Linked DNA regions of Hahella chejuensis KCTC 2396. The protein of the gene in region 1 interacts with the protein of each later gene in a pairwise test. Links are inferred from orthologs where the notes say so. Each region holds a gene or a part of one and is shown on either strand. Other genes may lie near its edges.

Region 1 (5,967 bases):
GGAGACCACTTCCACAAAATCACTGCAAAGACGCGTCTGCTGCGTCAACTCCATCATCAGATTACGGGCGTGGCGGCCCAGCCCGCACAGTGCGGTGAGAATAAGCAGCTCCGCCGTGTCGCCCAGGCGGCCTTTGCGTTGCATCATTTCCAGCAACCGCTGATTGGCGGCTTCCTCCAGTGAGGCTCCGTATCTGGAGGCTTCGATTTTTCCCGCGTCGAATTCCGGCGTCCAGCGCAGTTTCCATTGCGCCTGCGCCTCCATAAGATCGTCCCGGGCGACGAAGTCCGGCGAGGACACTAATTCAAATCCCGCAACGTTCAGAAGTTGCAGCCGTCGCAATATGCGGTTGCGCTGCAGATCGCCGGCTTCGAGCAAGTTCAGCGAGACGAGGCGAGGCGTCGTTGTCGGCCATAAATCCAGTGATCGCAGGAGAGCGTCAATGTCCCTCGCCAAAGGCGGCAGGCTTGTCTCATCGTGCAAGCGTCCCTGACGATCTCCCCGGAATACCTCATGAATCACCTCGTGCATGGGGTGATAGCCGCCATGGGCCAATTCATCTTTGATAGTGGCGCTGCTCAGTCCGTCGAACAGGTCTTCGCGCCAGGGCGCGGGGTGGCCGCGCAGGGCCGCCAGGGTCTGGACGCTGCACTCCGCGGCAATGCGGTCGGCGGTGCTGAACGTGAGTTTACGCTGGCGTAATCGCTGCGCAATGGCGTCGATAAGGGGCTGCGCCTGAAATTCGCCACCGCCGGAACGCGCCGACCAGACTTGATGGTAAAACTCCGGTCCGGGCATGCCGGACTGATACCCGGTCAGCGCATCCAGACGGGCGTAACTGTATGGGGTGAGGGCGGCGCCCTGTTCCCGCCAGGCCGCGGTCTGCGTAGAGGCGGCAGAAATCGGGGGCGGCGTCTCCGCCGTAATCAACTCAGACAGCGCGGAGGTGTGAAAGCCTCCCGTCACCACCAGAATGTCGCCGGATACGCGTTCGCCAACGTCTCGAATCCGGTCAGCCATATAGCGCTCCCGGGCCAGATTGACTGGATCGGGAGGCAGCCCACGCTGCGCCCGGTCTTCGTCTTCAAAGGTGCGAATCGCCAGGCAAAAGGCGGCGACTTTCTGTTTCAGTTCGTCAGGGGATGCCGGATCGATTTCAAACAGCTCGTCCCAGGCGGCGTCAAAGTCTTCCACTTTCAGCGTCTGACACAGCGCCTGAATGTATCGGCTGCGCCTTAATTCACCGTCGGCGTAGCGATGCTCCTGATCCAGAACTTCCTGGTCTGCGCTCTGCAGTCGCAATGCGCAGATCTCCGGCCAGGGCAGGTCAATGAACGCCACCTCGCACTGGAGTGCCTTCGCCGCCTGCAGCGCGCGCCACTCAGGGCTGTACTCGCAGAAGGGATGGTAGGCGCCGGCCCGGTGGTCGTCATTGGCGACGTAGGTATAGATCGCCAGCGGCAGCTGATGGGAGAGGAACAACTCCTCCCGTTGCGGGTTATATTCGCTGGGCCCTTCGATCAGGATGGCCTGCGGCCGCAACGCCAGCGCATAGTCGAATACTGCGCGGGCGCAGGCCGGACTGTGATGTCGAACCGGGAAAAAATGAATACGGTCAGACAGCATCAGTAGTCACTTAGCGCCTGTTTCGCATTGGCGAACTCGGTCCAGGCGGCGCCTTTGCGCTTACCCGCCACATGATGCAGATAGTGTCTGATCTTTTTCAGGTCTTCACTGGAGTCCTTGGCGGCGGTGGAGCCCAGCGCAGAGACGAGATGCTCTGCGGTCAGGGCGCCCTGATTGTAATAATACCCTTGCACGCAGGCGGCGAAAGCCACAGACACGGATTCCGCCGTACTCATAACGGAGTTAAGCGGCTCCAGAGCGCCGCCGCCGATGACTTTGGCGTTGCGTAATTCATGAAACACCGTCACCAGCACCTCGGCTTTGTCCACCGGCAGAGTCATCGGTATGCCGGCGTGTTGCAGCAAGGCGTCGGTTTCTCGCGCCACTAACGCCACTTCTTCCTCAATGCTGGCGATGGGTTGCACCGTTTCAAAATTGAGGCGGCGTTTCAACGCCGCACTCATTTCATTGACGCCTTTGTCCAGGGTGTTGGCTGTCGCGATCAGATTGAAGCCCTGGCGCGCATAGACGGCGCTCGCCCCCTGTTCCAGCTCGGGAATATGCAGCACCCGGTCGCTCAGAATGGAGAGCAGGGTATCCTGAATCTCCAGGGGGCAGCGGGTGATTTCTTCAAAGCGCACCAGTTTGCCCTGTTGCATACCCTGATACACCGGCGCCGGAACCAGGGACTCAGGCCCCGGCCCTTTTTCCAGCAGCAAGGCGTAGTTCCAGGTGTACTTGATCTGGTCCTCCGTCGTGCCCGCCGACCCCTGAATCGTTAATCCGGAGTCCCCGGAGATCGCCGCGGCGAGCAATTCGCTCAAATAACTCTTCGCGGAGCCCGGCGGCCCGATCAACATCAGGCCGCGATTGGTCGCCAGGGTGGCTACGCAACGCTCCACAAAGCGCCGCCGCCCCACAAACTTGGGACTGATATTCTGGCGTTTGTCGCCCAAAATAAAGTCAATGACCGCCAGGGGGGAGAGGTTCCAGCCCGGCGGTTTGACGCTCTTGCGGTCTTTGGCGGCCAGTTGCTCTAACTCTTCAGCGTAGCGTTGCTCCACCGGCGGGCGCTGCAGGGCTAGATCGCTCATTGTTCGGCCTTCGCTGCAAGTTGATTCAGGTCCTTGATCACTTCACTGATCACCAATGGGTCCACTTGCTTCAAAGGCAGTATTTTATCTTTTTGATCCCAGCCATAACCGGAGGGCTGGCGCATGCCTTTCACGAAAACAATCTCGGTGGTTTCCAGTGTTTCATCCGCTTCGATATACCCCATGCCGACGACGCCTTCATAGTTGACCACGGCGGTCACATTGGCGGCGGCGAACTGCTTGGAGTGCTCGTCGAACCCACCTGCGTCCATGGCCTCGCCCCGGGCCCAGCCTTGTTTTTCCAGACCGAAGACCAGCGTAGGGGCCGGCAGCTTCATCTTTTCGAAACGGGACATGGATTGTTGCTCCAGCTCTTCCTCACTCAGGGCGAACACCGGCCGGCTGAGCTGTTGAAAGGGAGGCAGCAGTTCATAATCGCTGAACATCTCGCCCCAGGCGTTTTTGTCTTCCTCCGTCAGATGCAGGGGATGAACAAGTCCGACTTCGTCAAATCCGTCCAGCGCCAAGGGATCATCGTTGACGTCAGCAAAATCCTGTTCGTCGGTTAAACGAAACGTCCCCGCCAGCTGACCGTTCTGGTAACCGCCCCAGAGCAACAATCTCGCCAGGTGCGTCATCAAGGGATGACGGGCGATCAGAGCATCGAAGTCCTCCGCCTTCCAGCGACGGCCCACCACCATGGCCTGTTCCAGCCGCTCCGCCTGAATCTTGGCCATATCGCGAATCTGCTTCTTCACCAGCTTCCACTCCTGCAGGGAGTCGTTGGCCAGCTCTGCGTCATCCTTGGCGGATGGCTTGGGCGGGTTGTCGCGAAGCTTGCCGCTGTCGTCCTTGAGTTTCGGCTTCAAATCGGAGCCCAATACGAAGTGAAACTGACGGGGGCCATAGTCAAACACCCTGCGGCCTTTTTCATCCAGCCCGCAGTCCGGGATCACCATGTCTTCGAGTTCCGCCTTGGTCAGTCCTTTTTCGGCGGCGATTTGCTCCATGTATTCCTGGGCTTTGGACTTAACGCCTTTAAATTTCACCTTCTGGGAAATGCCGCTGAGTTGCATCAAGGCGGTTTTAGAGCCGATCAACCGCAACACTTCCAGGCCGGACACTGCTCGCTGGTGTTGGGATTCTCCAGGCCATTTACGGATCAGCGGGGTCAGTTTCATGACTGATTCGTCGCCCCCGAGGTAGCCCATCGCCATCATGGCCCATTTCTCTTTTGAGGGCGCGCCCTCCGATAGCCAGGCTTCAAACAGGGCCCAGGCGAACGCGTCAAGACAGCCGCCGTCTGTTTGTTCTTTAAGTTGCTGGAAAAAAGGCGCCTGTTGGCTGTCCGCCGTTTTCAGGGTCAGGAGCAGCGCCGCGACGTGCTGTGCGTTGAAAGCCCGTCCTGCCATGATAATCGGCGGAAGGTCGTTGGCGTCGATCCAATCCACCGGCTTCGCCTTGGATTTCGGGGTGAGTCCCGTCTGCAACCAGTCTGGCGTCTCTGCGTCGGTAAGCGGGTTGTCAGCGGGGTCCTCATAGTTAAGCACCTCGTCTATTGTCTCCGCGAGGGTCGGTTGATGCGCCGCCGTCTGCTGCATCAGGTCCGCGTACCCTTTGCGCTTCATCAGTCGCAATGCGGCCAAGGCGTCCTGACGCAGCGCTCCCGAACGATGACTGGCGATGCAGTGCGCCAGCCCGGTCACCGCCGCCTGTGGATGTTCGTCCAGCCAGTTTTTCGCCATCTTCGGCGCTTTTGACGCCTTGGTCAGGGACAGCATGACGGGAGCGACTTCCGCTGCGTTGACGGCAATCAGCGCGGATAACTGGTTTTCCGCCTGATCCCGGTTGGATTCCTGTTTCAGCGACTCCTCGATGTAGTCCAGATGCTGAAGCCCGGTGTGAGCCAGCCAGGCGCGAATATAGTCAGGGTTGGACAGGCGTAACTTCAAGCGCCGGAAATGGCGGCTGACCTGTTCCGGGTCCTGTAGACCGAAAATGACTTCCTGGGGTTTGTGGTAATGGTCGTGCCAGGCGTCGCCGCTATATAGCTTGTCGTCCCAGGACTCCACCACGTCCGTCAACAGATCGGACAGGCCCAGTACGGCGGCCAGGACGAAGTAGTTGGTGGTCTGATAGAAATTGGATACGGGCCAGTTCGCCACGCTGACGTGGGCCCGCGCGGCGTCTTTCAGGCGCTCGATTCCCGGCGCCGACAGTAGAGGAAGCACATATTGCAGACCGCGCACCCGCTCCCATTGAAGATCGGCGCCGTGATAGCGGGCTTCTTTTTCCGTAAGCGCCAGATCCAGAAATTCCTGTTCGGACAGCAGATTGAACGCCGGGATCATTAACCAGGGCGTGCTGGGCGCTTCATTGTAAAGCATCTGCTTATAGTCCACCGGCTTGGAGAAATCCCATTCCTTCAGGTGTTTTTTACGCTCAGCAATGGTCCTGCGGTTGTTTGACATGGCGACGAGCCAAAACGCGGCTTCCTCTTTGCTCATACGCAATGGCGTCTCGGCCGTTCGCCAATCAAAGTCGCCCAAGTAACTGGACTTATCGATTCGTATGCCGGAGAAGGTTTTCTGCAACTGCTCAAGATTAAAAGGACGCGGCGGGGGAATCTCCGTCTCTTCCCGGGGCCGCCAGGGCGCCCAGCGCCAGTCAACCGGAAGCAGCCCCAGAGAGACCGGCTCTTCAGCGTAAGCGGCGATGGGTTTGGTTTCCGTGGCGGTCGGCGTCGTTGCGGACGCTTCTGAAGTCGTTTTCTTTTGCGAAGACGTTTTGGCTTTGGGGGGCTCGGTTACGGCCTGAGCGGGAAGGGAGCCTGTCGCGGCGCTGTCTTCGACATACCCTTTTTTCAGTTTGGCGGCGATCTGCTTATCGTGCTCAGACTTCGCTTTTGCCTCTGAGTCAAACTCTTTGGTTTTTAACTGCCCATCCGTACCGGCTCTACCGTAACGGACGGTGTACTGATTTCCCTGTAAGTCTATTTCCCAGAACTTATCCGAAGCGCCGTCTTTTAATGTCAACCTACGCATCCGCGTCCCCCTGAATCTTATAAGTGAACAATGAAATCAATAAAGTAAAAGCCGCACTCTAGCCGACTGAACGTCGAGATAAAACCAAAAACGCAACATTAATTCCTGAAAGTCAGACACTCAATGGGCCAGTGCAAACAGGCGTAAAAGTAACGCTATTGGCGAGGCAGTTATATAGGTCATCCGCAAACAAAAAATAGACC
Region 2 (5,402 bases), 2.6 Mb from region 1 along the record:
GGCAGAATGCCGCTCACCATGCCCATATTGACGAAAACATATACGAAAAATGTCATGATCAACGATCCCGCCAGCAAACGGGAAAACGTATCCTGGCCGTTAGCCGCTATATACAGCCCGCGACCGATAATCATCATATACAGGGTAAGAATACAGGCCACGCCGATATAGCCGAACTCTTCCGCCAGCACAGCGATAATAAAGTCCGTATGGCTCTCCGGCAGGAAATCCAAATGAGACTGGGTGCCTTCCAGCCAACCTTTGCCGCCAAAGCCGCCGGAACCAATCGCAGTTTTGGACTGGATGATATTCCAGCCAGTGCGCAGAGGGTCCGATTCGGGGTCAAGGAACGTTAACACCCGCTGCTTTTGATAGTCGTGCATGACGAAAAACCACATCGCCGGCGCCAGCGCCGCAACGCCAGCAAGACAGCCGAGAATCCACCGCAACCCAAGCCCCGAGAATAACAACACGAAGACGCCGGAGGCGGCGATCAGAATGGCCGTTCCCAAGTCAGGCTGTTTGGCGATCAAGGCGGCGGGCACAAAGATAATGATCAGCGTCCCGATAATATGCTTAAAGGAAGGAGGCAGGATACGGTCCGACAGATACCAGGCCACCATCATCGGCACCGCCAGTTTCATGAATTCAGATGGCTGCACCCGTACGCCGACGCCTGGAATCTTCAGCCAGCGTTGAGCGCCTTTGGCGTCGCTGCCGACCACCAGTACCGCCACCAGGCCGGCCAAACCAAGGAAAAACACCCACGGAGCCCAACGCCTGAACACCTGCGGATCAAATCTCGCCAGCACCAGCATCAAGGCGGAAGCGATGCCGAAGTGAATGCCTTGCCTGGCCACATCGGACATACTTTTCTCACTGCCGCTGTAAAGCACGAACAAGCCGCCAAACACCAGAATCAGCAGCAAAGTGAATAGCGGAACGTCGATGTGAAGAACGCTGGCGAGCGTGCGAGGGCGACTGAAATGCGCCTCACCGCCGGGTAACTGCCTTACGAAATCGCTGCTTTTCATATCCCAAGTATCGATCTGCGTCACCCGACTCTGGTCGGGACGAATGTTTATAGTAATAGTCGCAACGGGGCTCGCCCGCGCATCAATACAAATCTAGTTCAGGGCGAAGCCGCCTGCATCCGCCCCGGTTCCAGTTCGGGTCCAACCAAATGGGCGTCAAACATTTTGCGCGCCACCGGCGCAGCCGCACCGCTGCCTCCGCCCCCGTTTTCAACCAATACCGCCACTGCGATTTTGGGGTTATCCACTGGCGCAAAGCCGACAAAAAGAGCGTGGTCACGATGACGTTCAGCGATGGCTTCCGCGTCATACACGGCATTCTGTTTGATGCCGATTACCTGCGCCGTCCCGGTTTTTCCCGCCATTTTGTAGGGTGAGTCCTTACCGCTGGAGCGGGCTGTGCCATGACGCCCATGCATAACGCCTTCCATCGCCTTGATCACATAGTTCCAATACCACTCCTGCTTGAGCGTGACGTCAGGCGGCGATTCAATATCCGTCACTTCACTTTCATTCAGTGTCTTGATCAAACGAGGACGCACCCACTTGCCTCGATTAGCCAGAACCGCCGTGGCGGTGGCCAACTGCATGGGGGTGGAAAGCATGAAGCCCTGACCGATGCCCATATTCAAGGAGTCGCCCGGGAACCAGGGAAGTCGCCGCGCCGCGCGCTTCCACTCTCGTGAGGGTAAGATGCCATCCTGAGCTTCGTCGATGTCGTAAACCGTCTGCTCACCGAAGCCGAACTGCGCCATATAGGCGTACATGTTATCGACCCCCATACGGAAAGCCATATCGTAGAAGAAAACGTCACACGATTGCTCAATGGAGGCATTGAGATCCACCCAGCCATGGCCGGAGCGCTTCCAATCGCGATACTTGCGGTCATCGTTTTTAAGCTGATACCACCCCGGATCCCATATCCGGGTATTAACGTTGATGGTTTCCGTATCCAATCCCGCCAGACCCAGAAACGGTTTGACGGTGGAGCCGGGCGGATATTGCCCCCGCAGCGCGCGGTTAAAAAGAGGAATGTCAGGTGAATCCTGCAATGCTTTATAGGTCGCGGAGTCGATGCCGGTGACAAACAGGTTGGGATCAAAACTGGGCGTACTGACCAGCGCAAGTATCCCGCCGGTGGAAGGCTCTATCGCCACGACCGCGCCCCGTCTGCCATCCAGCGCCTCTATGGCGGCGCGCTGCAGATTGACATCCAGGTACAAGGAAATATCGGAGCCAGGGGTTGGCGCAGCACGATCCAGAACTCTTAAAACCCGCCCCCGCGCGTCAGTTTCCACTGTCTGATAGCCAACGGAGCCATGCAGCAGGCTTTCATAATGACGCTCCACGCCAAGTTTGCCGTAATACTGCGTGCCGCTGTAATTGGCGGGGTCGACCTGCTTCAACTCCCGCTCGCTGATGCGGCCGACATATCCCAGCACATGAGCCAGGGTGTCGCCCAGCGGATAGTAGCGGATCAACTCAGCCTCGACTTCAACGCCCGCAAGTCGGTGTCGGTTCACGGCGATGCGAGCGATCTCCTCTTCCGTCAGCCTTGACTTCAATGTCACCGATTCGTATGGACGCCTACGCTGCCCCATCCGCTTGCGAAACGACTCAACGTCATCTTCTGTAATCTCAAGAATGTCTTGTAGTTCCGCGATTGTGGCTTCCAGATCTTGCGTTCTTTCTTTCACCAATGTGAGGGAAAACGTAGGCTGATTATCCGCCAGCAACACGCCATTGCGATCATAGATCAAGCCACGAGTGGGCGTGATGGATTGCAACTGCATGCGGTTACGGTCAGAAAGGGTCTTGTAGACTTCGTGTTGGCTGATTTGCAGGTAGTAATAGCGCGCAAACAGCGCAAGGCTCAAGGCGATCACTCCCAGTGCAGCCCAAATGGCCCGTTGGAAAAAAATGCGTTGCTCGCGGAAGTGGTCTTTCAGCTCTCGGGAAGCCATGGCTCTTTGTGGTCAATACCGTCAGTTGCTGGTTATGTCAGGCTCCGCCGGTAGATATTATTCTGGTCGCGGACGCAGGCGCTATTATCTTAGTCCTATCTATCCGAGGACGGTACTTACTATCTTTCCATTATTCCCATACTTACCTCCTTTTCTCCTTTAATTCGGGAAACGACTCAGTCAATCTTCAATTTGGAGCCGCCCTCAATCAGGGCCGGGGCCGTCTGTGCGGCCCGCCCGCTTGGTCTCCCCGCCTTGATCAGGCCTGACGCCGGTATATTGATTATTCCCGGTGGTAAGGATGTCCTTGCAATATGGTCCAGGCTCGATAAAGCTGCTCCGCGAGCAGCACTCGAACCAACGGATGCGGCAGCGTCAACGGCGACAGCGACCATTGTTGATTCGCTCTCGCTCGACACGCATCGCTCAGCCCGTCCGGTCCTCCCACCAGCAAAGCGACATCCTGCCCGGACATGCGCCAGCGCTCCATTTGTTGCGACAATTGGGGAGTGGACCATGACTTGCCTTCGACTTCCAATGCGACGACATGATCGCCGGAACCCAGTGACTGCAAAATGCTCTCTCCTTCCTGGATCTTGAGCTTATGCGGGTCCGCGTTCTTTTGACGCCTGGGCATGGGTATTTCGATGAGCTGCAAGGGCATGTCACGAGGCATACGTTTAACGTACTCGTTATAACCCTGCTCAACCCAGCCAGGCATTTTACCGCCCACTGCGATTAGCTTTATCCGCACTGTAATTCTTTAATCGTCAATAAATACTTTATCGCCGGAATTACACGTGATGCGACATGGATTCCGCCACTGGCGAATCGCGCCAGAAGCGCTCCAGATCATAAAACTCCCGGGACGACGGCAGCATGACATGAACCACGATATCGCCCAGATCCACCAGGATCCAATCGGACGCCGCGCCGCCTTCAGAGCCCAGCGGACGACCGCCGTTGGCTTTGACTTCAGCAATGACGTTATCCGCGATGGATTTAACGTGACGATTTGAGGTTCCGCTGGCGATAACCATGTAGTCCGTTACGCTGGTGCGGTCTTTTACATCCAGCACGGAGATATCTTTTGCTTTGATATCTTCCAGTGCTTTAATGACTATCTCTTTCAGATTTTCAGTCTCCATAACGCCTCATAGAGGGGGGGGTTAAAGAATATTTAAATAATGCGGCGCCCGCCGCCCGCAAGCGGTTTCCAATAACTGTCGCGTTGCAATAATTAAGGAAAAGCGCCCTAGGCATTCACAGCGCCATACAAACGATGCTGGCGAATATATCGCCACACCGAATCCGGTAGTAAGAAACGGGGGGATAGGCGCAAGCCGATCAGCTCACGCACCTTGGAACTGGAAATTCCCATTTGGGTAAGCGTAATAAATCCAACCTTTCCGGCAGGCTGGCGTATCAGGTCGTTATTGCTCTCTGCGGAGTGCTGACGCAAAAAATCTCCCAATTCACCTTGCTCACAAAATGACCAACCCGGTCTGTTAACCACCATTATATGGGCTAATTGAATAATTTCCAGCCATCTTCGCCATTTTGGCAGTGACTCGAATGCGTCAGTCCCCATAACAAATATCAACGGCCGCAGATTACCTACCTCTTGACGCAGCTCCAACAGCGTATCCACCGTATAGCTGGCGCCAGTTCTGCGAACCTCAACTTCGTCAATACGCAAGCTTGGTTCTCCTTCCAACGCCAGCCGCAGCATGGCTAGACGATGTTCCCCGGACGCCTTGGGAGCCGAGCGATGACGCGGGTCGCCACAGGGAATCAGGCGCACTTCGGCTGACTCGCCGAAGTGCTGCTGTAGTTCCAGCGCCGTACGCAAGTGACCGAAATGTATGGGATCGAAAGTGCCGCCAAGCAGCACTATGGGAGAATGTTCCTGCATGATCAGGTAGGAAAACTCGCCTCGCGCCCGTTACTGCCTAATATGGCCATCTCCGAGCACCACGTATTTTTGTGAGGTCAGCCCTTCCAGTCCGACGGGACCACGCGCATGAATTTTATCGGTGGAAATGCCGATTTCCGCGCCCAAGCCATATTCAAAGCCGTCAGCGAATCGTGTGGATGCGTTGATCATCACCGAGCTGGAGTCTACCTCCGTCAGAAAACGACGGCCTTTGCTGTAGCTCTCCGTCACGATCGCGTCAGTATGATGCGAGCCATAGTGATTGATATGAGCTATCGCCTCATCCAGGTTTTCAACTACCTTGATCGCCAGAATCGGCGCCAGATATTCTTCGGACCAATCCGCTTCCACTGCGCTCAACGCCTGCGGCAGGATTTCCCGGGTTCGCTCGCAGCCCCGCAACTCAACGCCTTTCTCGGCGTAGGCTTGCGCCAACTGCGGCAAAATGGTTGCGGCGACAGGCGCGTC

The links. Proteins that work in one complex are often made in the same cells at the same time.
Region 2: the proteins of HCH_RS14895 (region 1) and rsfS interact in binary tests that used the Escherichia coli proteins (3 or more experiments, as listed by UniProt). The link is inferred for Hahella chejuensis KCTC 2396 from one-to-one orthologs.

The regions. Positions count from the first base shown.
Region 1 is NC_007645.1:3,406,518-3,412,484, forward strand. The notes cover bases 674-3,672. They hold HCH_RS14895 (ATP-binding protein), read right to left. Parts: upstream 2,721-3,672; coding sequence 1,626-2,720; downstream 674-1,625. Other genes in these bases: HCH_RS14890 (DUF5682 family protein), read right to left, coding at 674-1,626; HCH_RS14900 (WGR and DUF4132 domain-containing protein), read right to left, coding at 2,717-3,672. In the rest of the region: more of HCH_RS14890, read right to left, coding at 1-673; more of HCH_RS14900, read right to left, coding at 3,673-5,764.
Region 2 is NC_007645.1:5,960,396-5,965,797, forward strand. The notes cover bases 2,470-5,402. They hold rsfS (ribosome silencing factor), read right to left. Parts: upstream 4,147-5,402; coding sequence 3,793-4,146; downstream 2,470-3,792. Other genes in these bases: mrdA (penicillin-binding protein 2), read right to left, coding at 2,470-2,998; rlmH (23S rRNA (pseudouridine(1915)-N(3))-methyltransferase RlmH), read right to left, coding at 3,282-3,752; nadD (nicotinate-nucleotide adenylyltransferase), read right to left, coding at 4,254-4,913; HCH_RS26225 (glutamate-5-semialdehyde dehydrogenase), read right to left, coding at 4,944-5,402. Outside these bases: rod shape-determining protein RodA, read right to left, coding at 1-1,034; more of mrdA, read right to left, coding at 1,133-2,469. UniProt on the Escherichia coli protein: Functions as a ribosomal silencing factor. Interacts with ribosomal protein uL14 (rplN), blocking formation of intersubunit bridge B8.